DNA from 4 places in the Desulfosarcina variabilis str. Montpellier genome. Region 3 is predicted to be linked to each of the others. Evidence: riboswitches for the same ligand, from Rfam matches in the RefSeq annotation. Region 3 holds a riboswitch; each other region holds the start of a gene.
The links. A riboswitch is a leader RNA that binds a small molecule or an ion and turns the genes downstream of it on or off. The one in region 3 is predicted to bind cobalamin.

Region 1: it holds a riboswitch for cobalamin, as region 3 does, so the genes downstream of both, Dvar_RS32255 (MFS transporter) here and Dvar_RS37910 (hypothetical protein) in region 3, are expected to answer to the same signal.
Region 2: it holds a riboswitch for cobalamin, as region 3 does, so the genes downstream of both, cbiM (cobalt transporter CbiM) here and Dvar_RS37910 (hypothetical protein) in region 3, are expected to answer to the same signal.
Region 4: it holds a riboswitch for cobalamin, as region 3 does, so the genes downstream of both, Dvar_RS05185 (hypothetical protein) here and Dvar_RS37910 (hypothetical protein) in region 3, are expected to answer to the same signal.

The regions. Positions count from the first base shown of each region.
Region 1 is NZ_CP159846.1:7,138,590-7,141,723, forward strand. It holds gene Dvar_RS32250 (helix-turn-helix domain-containing protein) at 1-186, opposite strand, end outside; gene Dvar_RS32255 (MFS transporter) at 490-1,743, opposite strand; cobalamin riboswitch at 1,915-2,121, opposite strand; gene Dvar_RS32260 (helix-turn-helix domain-containing protein) at 2,443-3,134, opposite strand, start outside.
Region 2 is NZ_CP159846.1:546,821-549,954, reverse strand. It holds gene Dvar_RS02505 (heavy metal translocating P-type ATPase) at 1-1,121, shown strand, start outside; cobalamin riboswitch at 1,269-1,469, shown strand; gene cbiM (cobalt transporter CbiM) at 1,664-2,359, shown strand; gene cbiQ (cobalt ECF transporter T component CbiQ) at 2,349-3,113, shown strand; gene Dvar_RS02490 (energy-coupling factor ABC transporter ATP-binding protein) at 3,089-3,134, shown strand, end outside.
Region 3 is NZ_CP159846.1:8,396,809-8,399,942, reverse strand. It holds gene Dvar_RS37915 (4Fe-4S binding protein) at 1-593, opposite strand, end outside; gene Dvar_RS37910 (hypothetical protein) at 590-1,627, opposite strand; cobalamin riboswitch at 1,739-1,946, opposite strand; gene Dvar_RS37905 (DNA-3-methyladenine glycosylase I) at 2,584-3,027, opposite strand.
Region 4 is NZ_CP159846.1:1,172,637-1,175,770, reverse strand. It holds gene Dvar_RS05190 (IS1634 family transposase) at 1-1,110, shown strand, start outside; cobalamin riboswitch at 1,246-1,430, shown strand; partial or broken gene Dvar_RS05185 (hypothetical protein) at 1,819-2,049, shown strand; gene Dvar_RS05180 (hypothetical protein) at 2,805-3,134, shown strand, end outside.

The DNA of each region.
Region 1 (3,134 bases), 1.3 Mb from region 3:
ATCACAGGCCCAGACATCGAAACCCGGCCTTATTTTGGTTCTGGAGATCCGGAACTCGCCGAGATCACCGGATCCATTCCAGTAACACTCAAAACGCTCCGGATTGTCCTGCCTGATATCCACCAACGCCGACGGTGAAGATAAGCCGTCGTTATGGGTGTAGCGAATATGATCGAGCATGGCCATTTGAACTATCCGATCTGCTTCCAATTCGACATGATGATAAGGTCTTCAAAATCTGAGATAAAAATTGCCGGTTGAAGTCCCCCTGGAGGCGCTTCACAATCATCTTCACGTCACACATACCAAGAGCCGTCCGCAGATATAAGAGTTGTAAAAGATAATTAGACTTTTCTAACTACAAATCACTGTCGGCATTGTCAACCTTTAAATTTTCCGGCCATGCCGATGATCCGATGCTTACAGAATTCGATTCCAAATGCAGCTTCCTTAATTCACATAGTCACCTTTTTGCGTATCGATCAACAGTCAATACACATCCCCCAATGCCACATGGCCGATCCCTTCTTCCACAGGCCTCTTGAAATACAGTGAAAGCCCAAGCGCCAGGCATGCAAACGCGCAAGCCACCATCACCACCGCAAGGTAGCCCAGATATCCGGCCAATGCCGTGCTGCCGGCCGCCGCGATAAACATCACCAGCGAGTACACGCTATACTGCAGGGTAAAGTCGGTAGCAGGGCTCGTCAGGGAAGCATGATCCATCATCATTGTGTTCATCAGGGCCGACAAGGCGCCTTGGATCAGAAAATACGCACCCACCGCACAATGAATACGCAAATCATCCGGAGGGCCAATCAGCGGCAATGTCAGGGCCAGCAAACTGACCACCTGGGCAATGGCCGTAACGATCAGAACAGAAAAACGCGACCAATGCCGCAGGAGCCAACCCGTGGAAAGAGAGGCTGACACGCTAAGGGCGGATCCCAATACATTCATGACCATGCCAATACGCTCCATGGACCATCCCGTGTCGACCAGTATCGGTGTTATCAGGGCATAGGCCAGGGCGCTGCCAACCGGATAGATTAACAGCAATAAAAGCCATTGTTTGTTCCCGGGGAGTTGCCAGAAACTCAAGAATCGGCGCAACAGCGCGTGGTTATCTTTGGAACCAATAGAATATGTCTTTTCCCGAAAGCACAGCACCTGGAACAGGGAGACCGACGTGCCCAATGCCAGGATGGCCAGACATCCCTTCCATCCGATATGAGGGTATGCCATCAAAACAGCGCCGCCTCCCAACAGGTTGCCGAGCATCCCACCCGCGGACTGGATGCCGTTGCCCAGGCCGCGCTCTTTTGCGGAAAGCAATCGGCAGGCCAATCCATCAGTGGCGATATCCTGGGTTGATGAGAAAAAGGCCAATACGGCGCATCCGGCAAAAACAGCGTTAAATTGCGTTGCGATGTCGAAGCAGCCGATGACGACCAGACACAACACCATCCCGGTCTGGGTCAACAGCAACCAGCCACGATAATGGCCGAGCCGGGAGAAGCCATAACGGTCAATCAAGGGCGCCCACAGGAACTTGATCACCCAGAAAAGCCCCAGAAGATAGATTACCCCCAACCGTTCCAGGGGGACCCCTTGGCGGCGCATAATCGCCACCAATGCGATCCAGAAAAAACCCAACCCAAAATGCTGGGTCATGTAGAGACTGGCCAGCAGCAGCCAGGTGCTCAGTGGTTTGCGGGTCATTCGTTCTGCCGTCGTTTCCATATCAACTGCACCTTTGCGATCAAGAATGTGAGAAGCCTCTGAGAGAAACAACACATTGATACTTCATCAAAAAGAAAAATCCCCGCTTCCACAATACAATGGAAACGGGGATTCCGTATTCAATCCCTGACGGCGCAACAATAGGTTTAAATAACTCCTTACCCGGGAGCAATTCCAAACCAATCCGCAGGCAGGTCTTCTGGCTCCACATCCATCTCGACGGCCTTCCCATTTGGGCATTGCCAAACAGTGACACGAGTTGCCGAGATGCCCGCTTTGAACCAGTCAAAGCATATGTGTTACAGCGGCGGGTCCGCTCCCGACTTTAACGGGATTCCCTCTTCAGTTATTACGAACACCTGCGAAATTAAAAACGTTAATGTTTAAACATCTCATATTGTCCGATGTCAATCATTTTTATTTTCTGCAGATGTCCAGTCCAGCAACAAGGGAATCAACAGTCAGTCATCTCTACCTTAAGTTTTGTAAAGAACTGCAAGGATATCATTCAGCGGCCGCAATATTCCACTTCTGGACAGGTGCGGCAATGCAGAAAAGCAGAAGCATCACCGCCGCCAGCCGCCATTCGACCAGAAACCATGCCTGCTTCAATGCCCCCCTTCCCAATTGATGGTGGCATATCGACTCTGAATTGATTGGGAGTTGCCGTCGGCCGCGGAGTGCCAAGCTGGGTTGTGCTCATACCATTGCTGAGCCGATGGTTATTTGGTGCGACATCGAACCTGTGCCCATGCACCTGCTGGGAGAGGCGCCGAACTGTTTTTTAAAAGCCTGGGAAAAATGGCTGAGGCTATCGTACCCCACGGCGTAGGCGGTCTCGGTGACGTTAAGACCATTGCCAAGCATTTCTCTAGCCCGGTTGAGCCTTTCGTTGCGTAGATACTGGAACACTGTCATGCCGTATATCTCACGGAAACAACGGTTTAGTTTCGGATGGGACATACCGGCCTCCCTGGCAAGCTGTCCCAACCCCAGCGGGTTTTCCAAGTTGCTGACCAGAAGTTCCCTGGCCCGTTCAGTGCTTTTCCGATCGTTCGGGTGCAGGCGATGCCAGTCTGGTGACGGTTGATGCCGGTCAGTCGAAATCTGGTGGAGTTGATGGGCGATCAGTTCCAGGGCCCGGCTCTCAAAGAAAAGCTTACGGGTCATGCCGCCGAAAGGACAACCAAGTAGTTGCTGCAATGCTGTACGCATGGCCGGCGTTATCATATGCAGGTGGTAAAAAAGATCATCCTGCCGTTCCTCCAGGATGCCCCGCATCACCGGATCAATCGCGTTCAAGTCATCTTCAAAATAGGAGCGAAGCCCTTCCGGTGAAATAACGATACCCACCTGGCGGTGCGGCACATCCATGCTCATGCAACTGGTTC
Region 2 (3,134 bases), 1.8 Mb from region 3:
CCCGGGACATTAACCGTGCCATTACCGTATTGGTGGTGGGCTGCCCCTGCTCGTTTTTGTTGGCTGGTCCGGTTGCGACTGTCGCGACCGTGGGCCGGGCAGCCAGATCCGGTATGATGATCAAAGGCGGCCGCTACCTTGAAAAAATCGCCCAGGCCCGATCTTTTTTCTTTGATAAGACCGGCACCCTCACCGCCGGTAAACCGGTTATCACGACAATCCGGCCGGCGGACGGATTTACCCAAGAGAAATTATTGGCGATGGCTGCCGCCGTGGAACAGGGAAGCACCCATCCCATCGCCCATGCGATTTTGAAAAAAGCGGCCAAAATGGGACTTGAAAAGAAAAAAGCCATTGACGTGGCCGCTGTTCCCGGCTCCGGTGTCAACGCCATGGTCGACGGCAGCGTTGTATCAATGGGTGCCGGCAAAACCGACAGTGCCACAGGTGAAACCATCGTTCAGGTTACAATAGATGGAAACCATGCCGGTGAAATCGCCATGCTCGATCGCGTCCGACCCGATGTGGCAGAGACAGTGAGTCAACTCAAGGCACTGGGGGTAACCCGGATGTCCATTCTATCTGGAGATTCAAAAAACGCTGTGAAGCGAGTTGCCGATGAGATCGGCATCACCGATTACCATTACCGTTTAAAACCCGAAACAAAAATGGGAATCATTCAAAAAACGAATTCCCTTGATACGGTCTTCGTCGGCGACGGCATGAACGATGCCCCTTCCCTTAAAGCGTCGGCGGTAGGCGTTGCCATGGGCCTGCGTGGGTCTGACATGGCCCTTGCCACCGCCGACATCGTGTTGATGAAGGACCGTATCTCGCTACTGCCGTTTCTGATTCGTTTAAGCCGGAAAATGACACGAACGATCAAAATCAATGTCATCATTAGCCTGGGCATAAACCTGGTTGCCATTTGTCTTGGAATAACAGGCCTTTTATCGCCGATTATGGGAGCCGTCGCACACAACGTCGGATCGATCCTGGTCGTTATGATGTCATCGGCAATCGCTTTTACTCGGGAAACCAATTTAAATGGTCGATCCCGTTTTAGTAGTCAATCCCGCCCCGCTTTCGATGTAATTAAAAGGGCAAACAAGATGGGGTAATCATTTTTTACCTGCGCCCTTAAGCCCTGTTCCCAGCGAACAGATTGACAAAATAGACCAATTCTAATAATTAGTCGGCGAATCGATTCGGCGCTGCATCCTTAGGTGTTCAGCCCGGCTGCAGCTGCCGGATCGGCCCGAGCCCCCAAAAGGGTAATGTATTCAGGTGTTTTAACCAAAACCAACAGGGAACTCCGTGAAAATCGGAGGCGGATCCGCCGCTGTGATCCTACCCGGCAATGTCGGGAACGCCCTCGAGCATCAGGCCACTGTTTCATAAAGCTGAAATGGGAAGGCGCTCGAAAGCGCGGGAAAGTCAGAAAACCTGCCTGAATACCTACACCGGTCATAGCTTCGGGAGTTAAGTTTGCCGGCAAATCGATACAGCCTGTCCTTCTTCGTACAAGGGCTGTGTATTCGCTCATAGCGTCTTTTCTTCAAGGCATTTGCCGTTCTCACTTTCTTCCTCATAGTTTTGACTTTGTTGCGTTCGTCAATTTTGTTTATAAACATGATCAGCCCGATCAATGGAGTGAAAGATTATGCACATATCAGAAGGTGTGCTTTCGGCACCGGTTCTCTTGAGCGGCGGCGCTCTGACAGTATTAGGCACTGCTATCGGATTGAAAAAACTGGACTATGACCATATGGCCCAGGTGGGCATCCTGTCATCGGCCTTTTTCATGGCATCCCTGATCCACGTGCCCATCGGCCCTTCCAGTGTCCATCTCCTTCTCAACGGCATCGTGGGACTGCTGCTTGGATGGGGAGCCTTTCCCGCCATCCTGGTTGGATTGGCCCTGCAGGCCATGTTTTTTCAGTTTGGAGGCATTACCGTTCTCGGGGTGAACACCTTGAATGTGGCCGGTCCGGCCGTTATCTGTTACTACCTGTTCGGCAACTTAGTAAAAAAAGATTCCGGTATGGCCCTGGTCGCGGCCTTTACCTGCGGGGCATTTTCAGTCCTGCTGACTGCCCTCATGGTCGCGATTTCCCTTCTTTTTACTGAAGAACATTTTGTTGAGGTGGCCACCCTGGTGGTAACCGCCCACCTTCCCGTGATGGTAATCGAAGGCATTGTGACTGCATTTTGTATCGGATTTCTTAAAAAGGTCAAACCGGATTCACTGCCTGGATTTTCAGGTACCCCGGGCCCCGCACCACCGTATAAGGAACGTACTTTAGCTATCGGCGCAAAAAAGCCTGAATCACGAAAACGAGCAACGCATGCTAAGTGAAGCCTTTGCCCAGGGCAAGTCCATACTCCACCGCCTTGATCCACGTCTGCGGATTGTCTTTGCCACGCTGTTTTCGTTCCTCCTGGCCGTGTCCATGGGATTTCCCACGCTGCTCGCCGGCCTGACTCTGTCCGTAATCCTGGTACTGACGTCCGGACTGCCCCTAAAGGACGTCGCCAAACGGCTGACGACCATCAACATCTTCAATATTCTGCTTTTCCTCGTACTGCCCATCACCTTCGCCCCCCCCCCTGCATTTCTTCTGGGGCCAGTGGCCTGCTCCCGGGAAGGGTTGCTCCTGGCCGCCCGGATCACACTCAAATCCAATGCCATTTTGATGGTGTTTATCGCCCTGATCGCCACCATGTCCATTGCCACCCTGGGGCATGGACTGAACCGGCTGCGCATGCCCCGGAAAATCGTCTACCTGCTCTTGATCGCTTACCGCTATGTGTTCGTACTGGAACAGGAGTACCAGCGGCTTAGCACGGCCATCCGGGTCAGGGGATTTGTTCCCGGTACCAACCTGCACACCTATAAAACCTATGCCTATCTGTTCGGCATGCTCCTGGTCCGCGCCCTGGCAAGGGCCGAACGGGTCTATCAGTCCATGCTGTGCCGGGGGTTTAAAGGAAAATTCTACTGCATCCATCAGTTTTCCTTCTCCTCCACCGATCGGATCTGGGCCGGTTATCTACTGCTAACCCTGATTTTACTGGGAGGAATGGAATGGCTGATGCCGACCCTATTTTGATTGACCTCAAGGACATCTGTT
Region 3 (3,134 bases):
ACGATGGAAAAACCCAATCCTAAAATGGACATCACCACATGCGTGCCATTCTCATAGTTGACTGATATCCGGTCCGGGTTGCCCACGCATAGCGGCAGGATATACTTGCCCGGGCAAAGCTGGCAGAACGGAATCTGCAGCCCCAGGGCCACGGCCGGGCACATCACCGGAAAGGCCACCCATAAAGGCAGGAGTAGGGCGACCGCGAGAAAGGCCCATTTGATCCAGGCCAGGCTGCGGCGCAGTTTTTCAGAGAAACGCACATATCCCAGGCCGGCAGCCTGCCTCAGGCGGTCGAGCAGGTCCTGGACGAACCCCAGCGGGCACACCCAGCCGCACCAGGCCCGGCCGATGATGATGACTAAAAGCGAGAAGTAGATAAACTGAATCAGTAAAATGAACATGCTTTCCCAGGTGAACAGGCCCAGGGTCCGTTGCAGGGTCAGCATGAAGCAGGTACCGGCCCGGGCGCGCACCCAGCAACAGGAAAAAGTCGGCAGAAAATAACCAAAATATAATCCGCCGTAGGCGCCAAAGAGCAGGATGACAAAGGCGGCGGTCAGGATGGTCCAGCGCAGGGTGGATATTTTCATGGCAGATCCTTTTGAATTTTGTGATTTTCAAATACGATCAAGGCTTGACGGTCCCGGCGCCGGCGTCGGCGGGTCAGGCCGGCCACCATCAGCAGCGTAACGCCGGTGCCGATGATAGACCAGAAGGCAAATCCCATGGCCTTGGATCGCCATTCAGGCTGGTTCCGATAAACAACCGTGGGCAGGGTTGCGACGTAGTAGGTGTTCTTCTCACGATCGTGGTGGGTCGCTGTGTAGAGGTAATTTTGCCATTCGTGCTGGGAAAATCGATCATCGGTAGGCATGATTTCGAATTTGCCGGCCTTGTCGGTTACAACGGTTTTCCCCCACTGGCTGCCTTCGGTGGTTACCGTGACGGTTGCCCCAGGCAGGGGGCGGCCCTGGTATTTGACCATCATTTCATAGGTGTTGTGAGGCATCTGCATGCTGCCGCCAAATTTAGATTTGGCCGTATTGATGGCCGGTCCGATTTCAAGGGGCATCTTCTCGCCATCGTCGAAAAAAACCACCGAGGCGCGTCCCATTCGGCCGCCATGCCTGCGATGAACGACTATGTGTTTGGCGCAAAGAAAGACGGATTCGTTGATACCGTCGGCGTCCACGTCACGTTCTCCCAGGGGAATGCGGGCGCCGAGTAGGTATCGACCCATAAGTTTTTTGTCTTTGGGAAGGCTGACGCTGTCATCTTCTGTGGTCATAGAAGGAACTTGGGAGATGTCTCCGTTGGGATCGCGTACCAGGATGCTGGCTTGCCCCAGGTAACGCCTATCCAGTTTTTGCATATCGCCGATATTGCCTGAAGGGGGCAGCGCATTGATCGTCAGAAACTTGGCCGCCTTGCCGGCATCCATGTTCTGACGGCGAATTTTTCTGATTGTTCGCCAGTCGAAACGTTCCAGATCAAAACGACGGATGTAGCGCTCTTCATCCATAAGTTTCCAGTAAGCAATGGGTACGGTGCTGTCGGCAAGGCTGATGTCAGGGGCACCTATAAAAACGGCCATGGCCAATACAATCGCGATACAAATTTTCATCTCAATGTTCTCCCCAAAAAAAATCCCCGCGCCTGTTAAAACGCGGGGATACCGTTTTTTATCCCGAACCGAACAACTATATTTGAGTAAAACACCATCCTCCACGTTGGGTTTTACCGATTCATCAAAGGCAGGTCTTCTGGTTTCATCCAACTACTGGCCGCCTTCCCGTTCGAGAATAATCGAACAGTGGCGTCTTGGCCAACAGCGTTGTTTCCAGCGTTCGCGGAAACATGGATGTCACAGCGGCGGGACCACTCCCGATTTGCACGGGATTCCCTATTAAGTCCTGATGGACACCTTTGATTGATAAAATAGACGAACTTTACTCCATAGCGATATTTTCTTTTGGTTGTCAAGTAGTTTTTTTGAGCTTTTACTCGGTAATATGCCGAATTATTCGCATTGCCAATACGAACATTGAGTCTTAAATGAAGGATCATCGCACAAGTCCTTTAAAGACCGAAAAAGTCTCAAAACAGGCTCCCTGATGCCGGCGTTTCAATTTAGGCATCACGACAAGCTGTCGCTATTCGACGGTTCGAAAAGATGTCACCCCAATGTTGCAAAAGTGGGGCAAACACAGCTATTTTGCGGAATCGCGCAGTGTTATTGCAAACCGGTCGATAAAGCTGGGTGCTACCAATTTGCCTTCATGGCGTGCGTTGTTATTGCGGTGGTTTTTCTAACTTTTTGAGAAAGGCATTTTCGAAATGCCGGTGAGATTTCTCTAATTTTCTGGTAACATCTTATATTGTCGGTGGCCCTTTATTGTCAAGTTCTTTCCAAAGACAGACAGAGTAACCGAATTTTACGAGTTCGTCAGACTTTGACGGACGCTGCGTTGGAGAAAAGGCCCTTCGACATTGGCATGTATATTATTGATTCGATGGACGTGCGGAATCGAATACCGGGCGATGCCGGGGCTGCCGGTAGGGGCACGGCGCGCCGTGCCCTTACGATACCATGAGTTCTTTATGCCGGAAGCAACTTACCAGGTGATCGTTGACCACCCCGGCGGCCTGTAAAAAAGAGTAACAGATGGTACTGCCCGCAAAGCTGAATCCTGCTTTTTTCATGGTTTTGCTGACCGTGTCGGAAAGCACGGTTGTCACCGGAACCGCGTCGGCAGTGCGCCAATGGTTGTGAATGACCCGACCCTCGGTAAATGCCCAGATAAACGCGTCAAAGGATTCATGTTTTTCCTGAAGCCTTAAAAATGCACGGGCGTTGGTAACGGTAGCCCGGATCTTGAGCCGATTACGGACGATCGCCGGGTTGATCATGGCTTTGGCGATAGCCGCCTCGGACATGGTCGCCACCTGGCATGGATCGAAATCATATTTTAAATGCGGTCGGCAAGGTTGGCACCTATCGTGTTGAATGCTATATTTATGCAACTATTGGGTTTCGTTGTATTTGTCTCATGGCCAATGGACAGCTTGTTTTTGTGCATGCCGCCGTTAAAATGTCAAGCCTTTGGCCTCGTTCAATGGATGGCGTTTTG
Region 4 (3,134 bases), 2.4 Mb from region 3:
AACGCCTCGGACAAGACCTTGAACAATGAACTATTGACCAACATCTCGAAATACATGGCCAAGCATGGGCTTGAGCCGGGAGCCTATGTTTATGTGGCCGATTCAGCCTTCGTCACCGAGAACAATCTTGCCAAATGCAGTGACCAGACTTGGTTTTTATCCCGGTTGCCGGCGACCTACAACGAATGCAGCCGAATCATTCGTGAAGCCGTGCTCGAAGATGACTGGATCGATATCGGTCCTCTGGCTGAAGAACACGATCGTCCCAATCGACCCGTTGCTCACTACCGGGCCTATGACGGTACCGTGGAGCTTTATGGGAAACCCTACCGGGCAATCGTCGTCCATTCCAGCGCTCATGACAAAAGGCGTCACAAACGTATCGACCGCATGCTTAAGCAGGACCGCAAAAAACTCGACACCGACTGCAAGAAAGTCACGGATACCGTGTACTATTGCCGAGCAGATGCTCAGGCCGCGGCAGACAGACTGATCCGGCAATCCGACCCCAGTTACCACCACCTTCAGACGGATGTTCAAGAAATGCCCAAATATGGTCGCGGCCGGCCTGCCCTCGACAAACCCAGAAAGGTCTTGCGCTATGAATATTGTGTGACAACAACCGTTACCGAAGCCCCGGACAAGGTCGCCCCTATCAGGGAAGAAGCCGGTTGTTTTGTCCTGTTGACCAACCTTTTGGATCAGCAGGCGGCTTGGCCCGCCGAAGCGCTGCTTTCGTTGTACAAAAGCCAAATTGGTATTGAGCAAAACTTCAGCTTTCTGAAAGATCCTGCCATCGTAAACAGTATCTTTTTGAAGAAGGCCCGTAGGATCGAAGTATTGGGTCTGGTGTTGTTGATCTCTCTTTTGATTTGGCGCTTGATGGAGCGTTCCATGCGCCAATATGTCGAAACCAACGATTGTGAACTGCCCGGCTGGGTTCGCCGGAAAACCCGAAAACCGACCGCTTTCATGATGACTACCAAGTTTACTTCCATCATGGTCATCACCATCGGCAACCACAGGCAGTTGGCAAAACCTTTAAAATCATTCCAGCTGGAGTATTTGAAGGCGCTGGGCGTCACTGCAGACGTGTTTACCGCCCCCTAAAGAACATAAAAATTAGTCAAATAGGTGTCCGTTGGGGTGCTGAATGTACGTTATCAATAAATTTTTCTTCTCATTTAATTTCGTATTAAGGTAATTTTCAAAATCGTCTCTTAACATTTTAACATTTGTCTCTTATCTAACAATATTTGATCAGGCGCTTTTTTAAAGCATAAAAGAGAACCCTGTGAGAATCGGGGATGGACCCGCCGCTGTGATCGGGGACGAAAGCTGCAGGACGCCACTGGTCGTTAAGGCTGGGAAGGCGCAGCCGGTAGGATGATCCGAAAGTCAGAAGACCTGCCTGATCGATATAGGGAATGTCTCGCGTGGATGTCTTCATTCCTCATTTTCACTATTTTATTATTGAGGAGTGCTGGATATCTCGTACTATTTATAATTATAATTATTGTAGTTCGAGATTTTTTTGGTTTGTCTCATTTTTCATAGAGAATTGATAGGTGAAAAGCTAACAAAGAAGTTAAATTGCAGTATCTCTTAAATGACATTCTATTAGTTTTATTTCCTCTGAGCCGTCTTCAATACTGCATTTTTAATGTTTTATCCATAAATATAGGGGCTATTTCTAAAAAAGCCTTAACATTTTTAATCAGTTATGTTGATATTCTCAGCATGAGTAGTCATGAGATATCAGATGAGAAATTGAAAATTATAGGCCCCCTTGCTGGTGCGTAAAAAAAAGGAGCTTTTTGGGGCGATTGGCCTGAATCGTTCGGTCCATGGCAGACCGTTTACAAACGGTTTGCCATGTGGGCCAAATTGGCCATTTGGGATGACATCCTCTTGGTGGTATCGAAGGATGCCGACTTAGAATCGATCATGATCGACGATTCCCATGCAAAGGTCCACCAGGATGGGACCGGGGCAAAAGGTGGCACTTCAATCAGGAATTCGGTCGAAGCGCGGGTGCCTGACAGCTAAAGTCCATGCTTTTGTAGACGCATTGGGAAATCCTTTGCGTATTTGTCTGACCGAAGGAAATGTTCATGATCTTGTTCTAGCTCCGGATTTGGTTTCCAGTCAACCGGCATAATGATCCAAAAGTCAGAAAACCTGCCTGATCGATATAGGAAATGACCAGGATTTCTGAATTCCTAACATTTAATGGATAGCTTCTAAAGAAGAAAAAGATCTCAAACCACTTCATAATTATAGTAGTTCGGGGTTCTTGTTATTTAGCTCTTCTTGAGAAAATGAATTATTTGTAAATGAGAAACTAAACATTAGCAGTATACTTTTTTAAGTATTGTCTTGCTTTCTACTTTCTGACTTGTCCTCAATACTGCGTTTTCCTTACTTTCGTGTGTTATTTTCATTAAACGGCCGTCTGTTCTATAGATTAGTTCTTCGAAGTTACTATTCTATTAAACTAAGCCTAAACCAACAGCTCTTGTGAGATGCCTTTAGAAGAAATTGTCATTGATAAAAGGCATCAACCCGTTAGCATAAATAGTGGAAAAACGAGTTCTATCGAAAGATTCAATTGTACCGGGAGGTAACATGCCTCACGTCTCTTCCGAAAAACGTTTTTATTTTCAAAATAAAGAGAATCACATTGGGGCGATCCTGGAATTTATTCACCACTATAACAATGAGCTTAGAAATAAGGTTTCGCAGGTATGACCTCTACATGCGAAGGACTACCATATTATCTTTGTTGAAATGAGGATTATAGAATGTCCCAGCATATTATTGATATGAAAGAAAAGTTAAATTTTGTTCAACCAAGTTACCGCAAAGGCAAATTGAAAAGTGCTTTTGCAGGAAATTTAAAAGGGATAAAACCTTATGATAACGGGGCATTGTGCAGTCCTGAAATAGAATATAAGGTAGCAAAATCAGCATTTGATAAGTATTTACGAACTCTTGCAATACAAAAGTCAACGCATACAGTTTCCAACATTTCAACGTCTGACAAAAAAATTCTTGAAAAACCACTTATCCATTCGCGGCAACTTAAGGTTGAAAGAAATTCAAATAGACACAGGATTATTCATTTTTTATCT